4 regions of the Cytobacillus sp. MT66 genome follow, and region 2 is predicted to be linked to each of the others. Evidence: riboswitches for the same ligand, from Rfam matches in the RefSeq annotation. Region 2 holds a riboswitch; each other region holds the start of a gene.
The links. Region 2 has a riboswitch for lysine ahead of AC1Q59_RS16245 (aspartate kinase). Riboswitches for the same ligand answer to the same signal wherever they lie in the genome.
Positions count from the first base shown of each region.

Region 1 (3,754 bases), on a different contig from region 2:
TACATTATTAAATATTGCTTTGCCTTCAATTATGTTGGACCTGAATATTAAAGAAACGACGGTTCAATGGCTTGCAACTGGATTCATGCTTGTGAACGGTATTTTAATCCCGGCAACAGCCTTTTTAATTGAAAAATATTCAGTCAGACGAATCTTTTTATCAGCAATGATTTTATTTTCTGCAGGAACCATACTTGCTGGTACTGCCCACATTTTCCCAACTTTATTAACAGGGCGTATGCTTCAGGCTTCAGGCTCAGCCATTCTTATGCCGCTCTTAATGAACGTGATGCTTGTCAGTTTCCCAGTGGAAAAAAGAGGGGCAGCCATGGGGGTTTTTGGATTAATCCTCATGTTTGCGCCAGCCATTGGTCCAACATTATCTGGCTGGATCATTGAGCACTATGACTGGAGAATGCTTTTCCACTTTATTACTCCTATTGCCATAGTAGTATTATTGATCGGGTTCTTCATGCTTAAAGATAAAAAGGAAAAAGTGAATATCCGCCTGGATGTTTTCTCGCTCACCTTATCAAGTATCGGGTTTGGCGGTATTCTATATGGATTTAGTTCAGCGGGGAATAAAGGATGGGATAGCCCTCTCGTTTACGGAACAATCATTTTAGGGGCTATTAGTTTAGTTATCTTCATTGTTCTCCAATCCAAGAAAGAACGGCCGATGTTAAACTTTGGTGTTTATAAGTATCCAATGTTTGCCTTATCATCAGCGATCACAATGATTGTAAACATGGCTCTCTTTTCAGGGATGATTTTACTCCCTATATATGTTCAGACCCTTAGAGGGATTTCTCCGATGGATGCAGGGCTTCTCTTGCTTCCTGGAGCATTAATAATGGCGTTTATGTCACCGGTGAACGGCAAATTATTTGACAAATTTGGCGGCCGTATTTTGGCGATAATGGGTCTAGCCATTATGGCTGTAACAACCTATCTTTTCAGCAAATTGACATTGGAAACAACCTATGCCAATTTAATGATTGTCTATTCTGTCCGTGCTTTTGGAATGTCAATGGTTATGATGCCTGTTTCGACTAATGGATTGAATCAATTGCCAAGACGCTTCTATCCGCATGGAACAGCTATGAACAACACGTTAAACCAGGTATCAGGTGCGATTGGTACAGCACTTCTAGTAACCTTAATGTCCACTAGGACTGAGTCTGCAGCAGCTGACCTTGCTAAAGATGCCATGAAAAACATGGCTGGACAGCCAACAGAGGCAGCAATCGCTGCAATGAAGCAAGAAATTATGATGAAGTCTATGTTAGAGGGAATTAACTTCTCCTTCTTTGTGGCAACTGGTATTATCTGTGTCGCACTCATTCTTTCCTTCTTTATGAAACGGGCGAAACCAGCATCAGATCCATTAGAGGAAAAAACGGAAAAAAAAATGACAGCGAAATTAGCTGAGAATTGATAACTTAAAAAACCTGATTCTAAATGAGTCAGGTTTTTTATTCCAAACTCACCAATTTATTATTCTATCAAAATTGGTTAATAGTCCGATTGACATATAGGACATGATATTGTAGACTACAAATAAATTAAATATGACCTCATCTTTTTGTAGGTGAGGTAGAGGTGCGATGTTTATTAGTCTCTAGCGGAGCTTGAGAAACAATGATGCTAGGGAGAAGGAAATATCGCCGAAGCTTGCAATATACTCAGTATTGCGGGCTGGGTCTGCAGTGAATAACTGCAGGACTGTCTCAATAGACAATCCCGGGTTTATTGAGTTGAGCTATCTCATTTGGGAAAGAAGATGAAATTTGGGTAATGATGACAAGACAAGACCTGAGTTCACCTCAGGTCTTTTTTGATTTTTCGAATTACCTAAATAGTTCGAATTGTATACTCGATATTGTGAAATAATAAAAAAAGGGGCGAGAAATGTTATGTTAAAAAAATTATCATTGCTTTTAGCACTATCATTATCATTGGCATTGTTACTAGCAGGCTGTGGTACTAGTGACAGCAAAAGCGGCTCAGACAATTCTGATGGGGCAGCGTCTGAGGAAAAAGGTACTTTTAAGGTAGGCCTTGAAGCGGGGTATGCGCCATTCAACTGGACACAAAACGACGATTCTAATGGCGGAGTGAAAATTGACGGAAGCGCCGAATATGCAGGCGGTTACGATGTTGAGATTGCAAAGAAAATTGCAGAAGGCTTAGGCAAGGAATTGGTCATCGTTAAAACGGAATGGGACGGACTTGTTCCAGCATTAGCTTCTGGGAAAATTGACGCTATTATTGCTGGGATGTCACCAACAGAAGAACGCAAAAAGTCCATTGATTTCTCAGATATCTATTATAAATCAGATTTAGTCATGGTTGTTAAAAAAGGCGGAAAATACGATGGAGCATCATCCATTAAAGATTTCAGCGGTGCAAAAGTAACAGCGCAGCTAAATACTTTCCACTATTCAGTGATCGACCAAATCGAAGGGGTTAGCAAACAGCCAGCAATGGATAACTTCCCGGCAATGAGGGTTGCACTGGAGTCTGGTGTTATTGATGGATATGTATCTGAACGTCCGGAAGGCGTAAGTGCTGAATCAGCTAACGAAAACTTTAAAATGGTAGAATTTACAGATGGATTTAAGACATCTGACGATGATACAGCCATCGCCGTTGGTGTGGCAAAAGACAGTGAATTAACAGAGAAAATCAATGAAATCTTGGCAGGTATCCCTGAAGAAGAACGCTCAAGCATTATGGATGCTGCTATTAAAAATCAGCCAGCTGCTAAATAATAAAATCGAAAGGGGGCTTTCCTTTGGGCAGTCCCCTTTTTTGTTAAAAGGAGGTACACTATGACTCTAGAATGGGTTATTGATATTGTTTCAAACAATTGGCCAATGTTCTTGCGCGGTGCTGGAATTACTTTATTCATATCCATCATTGGAACCATCATTGGCTTCCTTATAGGGCTAATTGTTTCAGTCGTTCGCACAATTCCCGTGCCTGAACGCGGGATAAAGAAAGTGATCCTCAAAATAATCAACGCACTTCTTTCTGCCTATATTGAAATATTCCGCGGTACACCGATGATTGTTCAAGCAATGGTTATTTTTTATGGGGCTGCTCTAGCCTTTGGTTTAGACATGGACCGTATTTTCGCAGCTATTCTTATTGTTTCCATTAACACAGGTGCCTATATGTCAGAAATTATCCGCGGCGGGATTATCTCTATTGATAAAGGGCAGTATGAGGCCGCTCAAGCAATAGGAATGAATCACTTCCAAACAATGTATAATGTGGTGCTGCCGCAGGCCATCCGAAACATACTGCCAGCAACAGGAAACGAATTTGTCATCAACATTAAAGATACGTCTGTACTTAGTGTTATCTCCGTTTCTGAACTGTTCTTCCAAACGAAATCAATCGCTGGAAATAATTTCAGATATTTTGAATCCTTCTTTGTTGCCTGTGTGTTATATTTTATCATGACTTTTACAGTAACCAGGATTTTACAATACATTGAAAAGAAACTAGATGGACCGGAAAATTACAGCATGTATGCTAACCAAATGCAGGTAGAGACACCAGACGATATATTGAAGAAAAAAGATCACTAATAGTCCAAAGGAGCGAGAGGATGGAAAAGGTAATAGAAGTTCAGCATCTAAGTAAATCCTTTGGTACGCATGAAGTGCTTAAGGATATTGATTTTTCAGTGAACAAGGGAGAGGTAGTCTGTATCATTGGCTCATCGGGTTCCGGCAAATCAACT
Region 1 covers NZ_JBXAFB010000004.1:170,232-173,985, forward strand. Annotated here, with positions in the region: gene AC1Q59_RS09280 (DHA2 family efflux MFS transporter permease subunit) at 1-1,438, shown strand, start outside; lysine riboswitch at 1,590-1,773, shown strand; gene AC1Q59_RS09285 (transporter substrate-binding domain-containing protein) at 1,917-2,774, shown strand; gene AC1Q59_RS09290 (amino acid ABC transporter permease) at 2,835-3,599, shown strand; gene AC1Q59_RS09295 (amino acid ABC transporter ATP-binding protein) at 3,620-3,754, shown strand, end outside.
Region 1: linked by a shared signal. The riboswitch ahead of AC1Q59_RS09285 (transporter substrate-binding domain-containing protein) and the one ahead of AC1Q59_RS16245 (aspartate kinase) in region 2 are both predicted to bind lysine.

Region 2 (3,754 bases):
ATTTAATTAAAAAGCATGATCCGAAGTATAATGTCATGCTAAAGGATGATAAAAGCTATCCGTTTATCAAGCTTACCAATGAAAGACATCCCCGGCTTATTACAACGCGAAAGGTAAAAAAGGATAAGGCAAAATACTTTGGGCCCTATCCAAATGTTCATGCAGCCAATGAAACGAAGAAGCTGCTTGACCGTTTGTACCCATTGAGGAAATGTACCACACTTCCAGATCGGGTCTGCCTTTATTATCATTTAGGGCAATGTCTTGCACCATGTGTAAATGAAGTCTCTGAGCAAGAATATAAGAAAATGACAGATGAAATTGCACGTTTTCTTAACGGCGGATACAAAGAGATTAAAAAAGATTTATCAGAGAAGATGCTTGCAGCCTCCGAAGAGCTTGATTTTGAAAAGGCAAAAGAACTAAGGGACAAAATTGCACATATTGATGCAACCATGGAAAAACAGAAGATTGTCACAACGGATTTTACCGATCGGGATGTCTTCGGTTATGCGGTTGATAAAGGCTGGATGTGTGTTCAGGTCTTTTTCATCAGACAAGGGAAGCTGATTGAACGTGATGTGTCGATGTTTCCGATCTATAATGAATCTGAGGATGAAATATTGACCTTTTTAGGACAGTTCTATACTAAAGCCAATCATTTTAAGCCACGGGAAATTCTAATTCCCCATTCGGTTAATGAAGAAATTGCTGAGAAAATCCTGGACACCAAGGTGTTAAAGCCACAACGGGGACAAAAAAAGGATCTTGTCGAGCTTGCCTGCAAAAATGCAAAAATTGCTCTGAAAGAAAAATTTTCATTAATCGAACGGGATGAGGAAAGAACGATTAAAGCGGTCGAAAATCTAGGATCAAAGCTTGGAATCTATACACCTCACCGTATTGAGGCATTTGATAATTCAAATATTCAAGGGACAGACCCTGTCTCAGCGATGGTTGTCTTTATTGATGGAAAAGCGGAAAAACGGGAATATCGGAAATATAAAATTAAATCTGTTCAGGGACCTGATGATTATGAATCAATGAGAGAGGTTGTCCGCAGAAGATATTCTCGAGTCCTCAAAGAAAATTTGCCGCTTCCAGATCTAATTATTATTGATGGAGGCAAAGGACATGTCGAATCGGTGAGAGATGTTCTTGAGAATGAACTTGGACTAGACATTCCAATCTCAGGGCTTGTTAAGGATGAAAAGCACAAAACCTCACAGCTTCTTTACGGTAATCCCTTGGAAATCATTCCTCTTGGGCGAAATAGCCAGGAATTCTATTTGCTGCAAAGAATACAGGATGAAGTCCACCGTTTTGCGATAACGTTTCATCGTCAGCAGCGCGGAAAAAATGCTTTTCAATCGCTGCTTGATGACATTCCTGGTATTGGGGAAAAGAGAAGGAAGCTGCTTTTAAAAACATTTGGATCGGTAAAAAAAATGAAAGAGGCTGATGCAGAGGAATTTAAGAAATTAGGGCTTCCGGCAAATGTGGCTGAGGAGCTAAAGAAAAGGCTGCTGGAATAGCTTGTTAAAATAATAATATCGTGGTATAATTATGAAAATTCAATATCACTGTAAAAAGTGAAGGTAGAGGTGCGAACTTCAAAAGTAAAAGCTTGGAGAAGAATGAGCTTCAATGAAAAGCTTTGAAAGGGAAGGTTGCCGAAGTGGAGAAAGTCTCATCACTTTCTTAGCTGGTTTTGCATTGAATAAGTGCAAGATTGTCAAAACGAAAATCGTTTTGGAGAGCTATCTCACTGTGTAAGCGGGTGTTCTTTTTTTGCACATAACCTACACAGCAATGGGATAGCTATCTCATTGCTTTTTTTATTGCTCTAAAAAGGTTTTCTTTATTTTGGATGTGCAAACAAGCGCACTAATCCAAGCAAATCTTAATAATTTGCATAAATAAATGTTGAAAGCTGTTTTAGACTAGTACATTCACGCTTTTATATGAAAAGAGGGGAAATTGTGGGATTAATTGTACAAAAATACGGTGGAACATCAGTTGGAAGTACAGAAAAAATTCAGCGTGTTGCAAGCCGTGTCATTGAAGAAAAGGTAAAAGGAAATGATGTAATCGTTGTTGTTTCGGCCATGGGTAAATCAACCGACCAGCTTGTAGAGCTAGCAAAGGATTTAAGCACACATCCCAATCGCCGCGAGCTGGACATGCTACTGACAACGGGAGAACAAGTAACAATTTCTTTGCTTGCGATTGCATTGACTGAAAAAGGATATCCTGCTATTTCGATGACAGGCTGGCAGGCAGGAATAAAAACTGAGCCTGTGCATGGCAACGCGCGCATCATTGATATTGATGCAACAAAGGTACAGAAGGAATTAAACCAGGGGAAAATTGTTGTTGTTGCTGGGTTTCAGGGAATTACCGAAGATGGGGCGATTTCTACACTTGGCCGCGGAGGGTCCGATACAACGGCAGTTGCACTAGCTGCAGCCCATAATGCTGAAAAATGCGAGATTTATACAGATGTTACGGGTGTTTTTACAACAGATCCCCGTTATGTAAAAAATGCGAGAAAGCTATTATCTATTTCTTATGATGAAATGCTTGAACTGGCACATCTTGGGGCTGGCGTACTCCATCCAAGAGCAGTTGAGTTTGCTAAAAACTATCAAATTCCATTAGAAGTTCGTTCCAGCAGTGAAAAGGAAGCAGGAACAATGATTGAGGAGGAAGCATCAATGGAAGAAAACCTTGTCGTTCGCGGGATCGCTTTCGAAGACAATATAACACGAGTTACAGTATTAGGCTTGCCTAATTCAATAACAGCATTGCCGATTATTTTCTCTGCTCTGGCTAAAAATCATATTAATGTTGATATTATTATCCAAAATGTGTTGGAAGATCAATCTGGTAATCTATCATTTTCAATTAAAAAAGAGGATATGGAAGATACCATCAAGGTACTCGAAAGCTGCAAGGAACAATTGAAATATGAACGCATTGAATCAGAAACAGGGCTGGCAAAGGTTTCCATCGTTGGCTCGGGTATGATCTCAAATCCAGGGGTAGCTGCAGAAATGTTTGAGGTTCTGGCGGCAAATGGAATTGGAATTAAAATGGTTAGTACATCTGAAATTAAGGTGTCAACAGTTATTGAACAGGCGAAAATGATCAAAGCAGTAGAAGTGCTGCACGATGCGTTCCAGCTCTCAGGAATTTCTGTACAATCCTAAAATCCGTAAGAACATAAATTCCATGTAAAAGGCATTACACAAAAATGCTTTTTACATGGAATTGGTTTGCTATGATGTGGTCATAGCCAAGCGGTATCTTTGGGATCCCACTTAACAGTAAAGGTTGCTGTTAAGCTTCTTTTGCGGGGATGCTCGAACGCCTCGCAGACAAAGCCTTTTTGGCTTTCTATTTGCTGTGCAATAAAACCTGCTTCAAGTTTGCAGTGGAAATGTGCATGATCTTTCATGCGTTTTTCAATGATTGAGCCGGAAAGCTCGAAGGTCAATTCGTCTTTTGTTTCTTTTACAATGGATAGTCTTCCCCATGAGGCTTTTTGAAAGAAGGAAATGATGTCAGAAACAGATTCTAAGGGATACTTCCGGGCCAGTCTTTTTCCAGCCCAATATAAAATCTCCGGGCCATCTGGTCCAAGAAGGTCATGAAGGAGAACTTCACGAATTAAATCGTATCCAAAAATAGAAACGCCTTCAGTCAGCTCTGGCTCTATTTGCTTTGCTGTTAGTTCGCTCATTTGTCCTCT
Region 2 covers NZ_JBXAFB010000009.1:8,747-12,500, reverse strand. Annotated here, with positions in the region: gene uvrC (excinuclease ABC subunit UvrC) at 1-1,535, shown strand, start outside; lysine riboswitch at 1,592-1,771, shown strand; gene AC1Q59_RS16245 (aspartate kinase) at 1,983-3,212, shown strand; gene AC1Q59_RS16240 (YslB family protein) at 3,293-3,745, opposite strand.

Region 3 (3,754 bases), on a different contig from region 2:
TTCTACTTAATGAGCCGCGGAATTTCTGAGCAAGAAGCAACAGAAATGATCGTAATGGGCTTTATTGAGCCATTTACAAAAGAACTTCCAATGGAATACGCCGTTGAAATGAACCGCCTAATTAAGTTTGAAATGGAAGGTTCAATCGGTTAATATATGCGAAAAACTCCGTTCTCCCAAAAAGAGAGCGGAGTTTTTTTTTCTATGCTATTTACTATGGAGCTAACTGCTTAGTTGAATGAATAGGAAATCAACGCGGATAAATTCAGCAGAATTATTCCATTAAAAGGCATTACGTCAGCACACACGCTTTTCCTAAATTCTGCATAGGGTGTAGTGGGAAGGAAAGGAGTGTTATATCTTTGATTGAATTAAAACCTATTGACATACAAGGTCATACATTTCTAACTGTTTCGGTAGTGCTTCCAAAAACTAACCTATTAGTCGTAACGAATGATAAGGGTTATATTATGTGTGGTGCCCTTGATGTAGGCTTGCTCAATGAAAAGCTGAAGGACCGGAAAGTAATTGCTGGCCGGGCAGTAGGTGTAAAAACCATTGAACAGCTCATTGACGCGCCGCTAGAATCCGTCACCTACGAAGCTGAGGCAATCGGTATTCATAAAGGTATGATTGGAAGGGACGCGCTCCTAAAGATGGTTTAAGACAGCCTGAACATGGCTGTCTATTTTCTTGACATGAGCCAGCCTTAAGCTGCGCACAAAGCGCCTAAAGTGGAAATTTAGGGCATTTAAAAAATAAGGACAAAAGTAGGGTTGAAATTATTGCTTAAAAAAGGTTAATGTAGAAATAATAGGAAAAATGTCGCAAAAAGAAGAAAAATATGTATTTTTTCATAGGCTTAAATAACGCAAAAACTCCTTAATGAAATAGGTGTACTCATGAGATTAGTTACAACTTCCTCTGTAGAATCAGGAACGATTCTTGCCAAAGCAATTTATAATGAAAATGGACAAGTTTTGTTAAATGAGGGTGTGGAATTAAAAAAGGCTATCATCCATAGACTTAATACATTAGGAATCAGTTACATATTTATAAAGGATCGAGAAAACGAAGATATTCAATACAATGGCACCATCTCCGATTCTTTAAGGAAAGAAACCATTCAAACGATCAATTCCACATTTAAGGAAATTCAGAAAGATACTTCTCTGCACGGTTCACTGGTTGTGGAGAAAGCATCGAAAAAGTTCTCGGAGCTTATCCGTTGTTTAATGACAGAAATAAAGGATCAAAAGGAACTATTAACATTACTCTCTGATGCTTTTATATACGATAATTATATTTTCTCACACTCTTTAAATGTAACGCTGTATGCTTTGGCGATTGGAATAAAGCTAAATTTGCCGCAAAGAGACCTTGAGACACTTGGTCTTGGGGCGATTTTTCATGATATTGGCAAGATTAAGGTGCCAAAGGAAGTGCTGTTAAAGCCGGGAAAATTAACACAAGAGGAATATGAAGCGATTAAAACACATGCCGAAGAAGGATTTCAGTTATTAAGAAAAGTTCCAACCATTCCGCTGCTTGTTGCCCATTGTGCTTTTCAGCATCATGAAAGGCTTAATGGTTCAGGCTATCCAAGAGGGATTGTCGGGGATGAAATTCATTATTTCGGGAAAATATTAGCAGTGGCAGATGTATTTGATGCTGTCACCTCCAACCGTGTGTACCGCAGGGCCATGCTTCCTCACGAGGGGCTTGAAATCCTTTATGCAGGATCCGGAACGCTGTTTGAAAAAAAGATAATTGAAGCTTTTAGACTTGCTGTTGTTATCTATCCTGTTGGAATTACTGTTGATTTAAGCGATGGCAGAAAAGGGATTGTAGCTGGGCAAAATATTGGATTTGGCGACAGGCCAAAGGTTAGAATCATGGAGGAAATGGGCGAAAAGGTTCCTCCATATGAAATTGATTTGAAAAATGAATTAAGCATTACCATCACAGGCTGTGACACCACTTTTTAATTAAAATGGAATAAATATTATTCTGCTAAAACATTGAAGCTTTTTTTACACTCTGCTATAGTAGAGGTACCAATTGTATATTAGCCTTATCATATCCGGTGAGGTAGAGGAGCAGAATTCAAGAGTAGGCTGTGTGAGGATGACAACAATGATCACTGCTGGAAGGGAATTTTGCCGAAGCGCTAGAATCTGTCATAGGTTTTAATGCTGGGGCTGCTTTGAAAAGGAGCAGCACTGTCACTATGGAGGAGAATTTCGCAAGACCTTCATAATGGGGAGCTACAGATCGTGATGGAGAAGTAAATTACTTGTAAGAGTAATGGTAGACTTTTCTATCATTACTCTTTTTTTGTTTTCACTCGATCATTATTCCCCTTTTATAAACAAGGAGGAAGAAAATTGGAGAATACGATTTTTTCAATCATACCGCCGCTCTTGGCCATTGTCATGGTTATTTTGACCAGAAAAGTTCTTCTGTCGCTGGGAGCCGGAATCATATCAGCAGCCCTTCTGTTGGCTGATTTCAGCTTTACAGGAACAGCAGGCATTATTTTAGACTCTTTAAAAGGAATATTTATTGCTGAAGGAGAGTTAAACACCTGGAATATTTATATCATCTTATTTTTATTTGTTTTAGGCGTAATTACCGCCTTTATTTCCATTACAGGCGGGAGCTATGCGTTTGGGGAATGGGCCATGAAGCGTGTGAAAACCCGTGCAGGTGCTCAGCTAGTTGGGGCGGTTTTAGGAATTATTATTTTCATAGATGATTATTTTAATGCCCTGGCTGTTGGGCAAATTTCTCGCCCTATTACCGATCGGCATAAGGTTTCACGTGCTAAGCTTGCTTATTTAATTGATTCAACGAGTGCGCCGGTTTGTGTGGTTTCACCGGTATCAAGCTGGGGCGCCTATATTATTACATTAGTTGGAACCATTCTTGCTGCTAATCATATCACCGAGTATTCGGCTTTCTCGGCATTTGTGCAGATGATTCCAATGAATCTTTATGTTTGGGTTACTTTGGCAATGGTATTTATTATTGCGCTAGGAAACATTGATTTTGGTTCAATGAAGGGGCACGAGAGACGGGCTATCGAGGAAGGTCTCGTTCATGACCCGAAAAAACAGGCACCTGGAGAATTAAAGGATGATCTCCCAACAAGCTCTAAGGGTACAGTAGGAGATTTAATCTGGCCAATACTTGCGCTAATCATAGGAACGGTTGGCATGATGTTTTTGACTGGATATAAGGCTGCGGGTGACAATGCGACCATTTTTTCAATTTTTGAAAATACAGACGTGTCTAAGTCCCTGATTCTAGGCGGTCTTCTTGGATTAGCTGTTACTTTTGCTTTATTTTTCCGCCAGGCATTTGTCTTAAAAGGTGTCAATGGCAATGTCTTTGGCAAAGGTGTTAGTGAAGGTCTTAAATCCATGCTCCCAGCCATTTACATTCTTATTTTTGCGTGGATGATTTCTGATTTGATTGGCCGTTTGGAAACTGGGAAGTATATGGCAGGCATTGTAGAAAGCGCTAATCTGAATATTGCCCTTTTGCCTTTCCTTTTATTTGCTGTTGCGGGGATTATGGCCTTTAGTACAGGAACGTCCTGGGGGTCATTTGGAATATTGCTGCCAATTGCGGGTAATATTGCGGCAGCTACAGATTTAAGTCTATTATTGCCAGCGATGGCAGCAGTATTGGCAGGAGCAGTGTTTGGCGATCATTGTTCGCCAATTTCAGATACAACCATTCTTTCGTC
Region 3 covers NZ_JBXAFB010000006.1:259,255-263,008, forward strand. Annotated here, with positions in the region: gene sufB (Fe-S cluster assembly protein SufB) at 1-153, shown strand, start outside; gene AC1Q59_RS13255 (YunC family protein) at 363-665, shown strand; gene AC1Q59_RS13260 (HD-GYP domain-containing protein) at 903-1,988, shown strand; lysine riboswitch at 2,085-2,278, shown strand; gene AC1Q59_RS13265 (Na+/H+ antiporter NhaC family protein) at 2,388-3,754, shown strand, end outside.
Region 3: linked by a shared signal. The riboswitch ahead of AC1Q59_RS13265 (Na+/H+ antiporter NhaC family protein) and the one ahead of AC1Q59_RS16245 (aspartate kinase) in region 2 are both predicted to bind lysine.

Region 4 (3,754 bases), on a different contig from region 2:
AGTATTTTACCCATGAATTGGAAAATGATTAGGAATATGAACAGGTATATGCCTCTTATGACAAAGACTTATTTTAAAAGTCTTAGCAAGAAAGTAACCAAGAGCTTAGATTCTATCATACAGAAATCGATAGAACAGATGGTTGAAGAGGATAAAAAAGTTGCAAATGATCAAATATTACAGGAGGCTATTATAAAAGGAACAGTAGAAGGTTATCGCAATAATGGGAACGGAGTATATTACGATGCTCTTGCATTGTGCAAAAAAATCCCGAAATTAAAAAATCCTGCCTCAAATACAAAAGTAAACATATGGCAGGGCGGCGAAGATACTGTTTGGACTTCGAAAACTTCAGCTTACCTTCGCGAAAAGTATTCTAATTCCACTTACTCTTTCATTGATAACGCCGGACACTTACTTTATTTATCTCATTGGGATGAAATTCTCAAAAAGTCAGTGAGCTAAAGATTGCTTTGTAACTACTTAGTTAGCTCCTAATTGCTTTTACTTATTACTTATACCGCTAACTCTCAAGAAGTAATTACCCCTTTTCATACGATTAGGGAATTACTTCTTTTTTTTAAAACGATTCATTTCTGTTTAGATACATAAAAACAATAATAATACAAATAATACCAACCATTATAAAGATGATTACTGAAAAGAAAGGAGGCTAAATTCTATGATGATGTTTCGCGGTGATGCCCATAGGCTATATGTACAGCTCAAAAAGGCTAACAACCAAAAGCTTGATCTGAATAAGCTTCCCGAATTAAGGGAGATTGCGGAGATTCAGGAATTTTACCAGACTCTTGACAATGATACACTACAGCGTATTTTTTATCGGATGGTAAAAGAAAGAAGCGGCTCCGGGATTATTCCGATTTTTGTCTCCACATTCCCATGGCTGCTATTTATGTTTTCCAACCGCATTCAGGACTTCCTTTTTAGCGGCGGAATCCTTGTATTGGCTACATTTAGCCTTCTTTATTTAATTATTATAGTTTTTTACGTAGTTTTGCATTTTCGGGAAAGGGCTTGGGCAGATGTTCATATTCACATTATTAAAGATATATTGGAAAAATAGATACAGGTTCACCTATTCCTCGTCTGGAAAAGGAAAGAATTCCGTGTCCAGTTGATAGCCATACCTTTTCATATTGATTGTCCCATCTCTGCTTAAAAATACACCTTCACTGGCAAGCAGTTCCTTTTGACTAAAAGCTGCCTCATCGGTTAATGAGATTTGTCCATCTTTATTAACCACTCGGTGCCAGGGCAATTCGTACTTCTCACTCATCGAATGCAATATCCTTACCACCTGCCTGGCCCCCCTCGGGCTTCCTGCTGCTCTTGCAACCGCGCCATAACTCATAACTTTGCCTCTAGGAATACTCCTTAACACACGAATAACATTTTCAGTAAATGGCTTCACCTAAAATCCCACTCCTTCCACTAAATAACACCAAACAAGCGTGGCGTATATTCCCCCCTATTTTAACACGTTACCGCAACGGGGGCCTGACCCCCACCTGATTAACGCTTTACCGCAACGGGGGACTGACCCCCACCTGATTAACGCTTCACCGCACTGGGGGACTGGCCCCCGCCTGATTAGTGCTTTAGTGTAGGAAGTTCCCTCTTTTTTTAAAAATTATGTTGCAATAACAATTAGAGTTTGTTAAATTAGAAAAATAAATTAATAGTTTTCTTATTTCAATTTCTTTTTGAAGTAAGGATAGAGGTGCGAAGACCAATAGTACTTAGTCGGAGGAGCATGGGATCCGAGGATGGCTATGGAAAGGGGTATTCGCCGAAGCTTTAGGTTGCTCATGTTCTTAAGGCTGGTCCTGATGTTGAATAAATACAGGACTGTCATATAGCTGTGCTATATGGAGGGCTATCTTACGCTAAGAACGAGTTTTGTTTCTAAAGCAGCAGCGAGCCCTCGCTGCTGCTTTTTGCGTTTCATTTATGCCCGTAAATCTAAAAAATGGAAAAGGAGATTTACAGAAAATGAGTATTTCTAGACAGCTAGACAGACAAGAAGAGGAAAAAACACTGAGTGTCAAAAAACAAAAGGGCATTAATATCAACGCGTTCGTTCTAATTTTCGGCGTTATCATCATCTCGGCAATCCTGACCTACATTTTGCCCGCAGGAGAGTATGATAGAATTGAAAAGGACGGCAGAACCATTGTTGTTCCAGATTCGTTTGAGCACATAGCACAGTCTCCTGTTGGATTCTTCGATATTTTTAAGAGTATCCATACCGGCCTAGTCAATAGTGCTGGAATTATCTTTTTTGTCCTAATGGTTGGAGGAGCATTTGGGATTTTAAAAGCTACTGGGGCACTAGATGCCTTAATCTATACTCTGACAAAAAAGTTAGTTAATAAAGAGCTGCTGCTGATACCTGTCATTACGCTGTTCTTTTCAATAGCCGGATCCCTCATGGGTCTAGCGGAAGAAACACTTATCTATATTGCCATTATTGTTCCTCTGGCTATTGCATTAGGATTTGATGCAATCGTTGGATTTGCCGTTGTTTCTTTAGGGGCTAATATGGGATTTATGAGTGCCATTATGAATCCCTTTAATGTAGGCGTTGCTCAAAGCATTGCCGAGCTGCCGGTCTTTTCTGGAATGGGATTTAGAATTGCACTTCTTGCAGCATTTTATCTTGCCGGAGTCACCTACATTTACCTATATGCCAAAAAAATAAAGAAAAACCCAGAGCTTCGCTATTTAGGCAATTTTTCCGACGAAAAGCCGCAAACAAGAGATAATGATGTAAAGTTAGAAACCCATCATAAATGGATATTGGTTATTTTTCTATTAAACTTTGTCGTATTAATTTTTGGCGTCATGAAGCTAGGCTGGTATATAACTGAAATTGCTGCACTGTTTTTATTATTCGGAATCATCGTCGGGTTCATCGGAAAATTAAATCCTAGCCAAATGTCTGACAGCTTTATGTCTGGTGCTAAAGAAGTTATGACTGGCGCTTTAATTATTGGTTTTGCCCAAGCCATTCTTGTTGTATTCCAAGATGGAAAATTAATGGATTCAATTTTATATTATGCCGCTTCCTTCTTAGGCAATCTGCCGCCGGCAATCAATGCTGTTGGAATGTTTTTCGTACAGCTTTTCCTGAACTTTTTAGTTCCATCTGGCAGTGGACAGGCCGCACTAACAATGCCAATTATGGCTCCTTTATCAGATTTAGTCGGTGTTACCAGACAAACATCTGTGTTAGCTTTCCAGCTTGGAGACGGGATCTCAAATTCAATTTTCCCAACAGCTGGTGTACTTATCGCTGGACTAGCCATAGCAGGTATTCCATATACAAAGTGGGTAAAATGGGTATTTCCATTTATTCTTATTGAGGTAGGACTTGCAGTTATTTTCTTGCTTATCGCTCAAGCCATCCAGTACGGGCCATTTTAAGAAGATTCATATATTCGCGAACTAATGGAGGAAATCAACATGGTACAGACAAAATTAGCAAATTCAGATTTAATCCAGTGGACAATTGAGCAGCGCAGACATTTCCACATGTATCCTGAGCTTTCAGGGCAGGAATACAATACGTCTGCATTTGTGAAAGAAAAGCTTGCGGAATTTGGCATTCCCCTTTTAGAAAAGTTCTCTGCTCCAAATGTGGTTGCCTTTTTTAAAGGGACAGAAGGGAAAAGAACCATTGCACTAAGAGCAGATATGGATGCACTTCCACTGCATGAAGAAGGAGAAA
Region 4 covers NZ_JBXAFB010000002.1:45,629-49,382, reverse strand. Annotated here, with positions in the region: gene AC1Q59_RS03405 (alpha/beta fold hydrolase) at 1-465, shown strand, start outside; gene AC1Q59_RS03400 (hypothetical protein) at 683-1,087, shown strand; gene AC1Q59_RS03395 (MGMT family protein) at 1,100-1,435, opposite strand; lysine riboswitch at 1,732-1,911, shown strand; gene AC1Q59_RS03390 (YfcC family protein) at 2,017-3,450, shown strand; gene AC1Q59_RS03385 (M20 metallopeptidase family protein) at 3,490-3,754, shown strand, end outside.
Region 4: linked by a shared signal. The riboswitch ahead of AC1Q59_RS03390 (YfcC family protein) and the one ahead of AC1Q59_RS16245 (aspartate kinase) in region 2 are both predicted to bind lysine.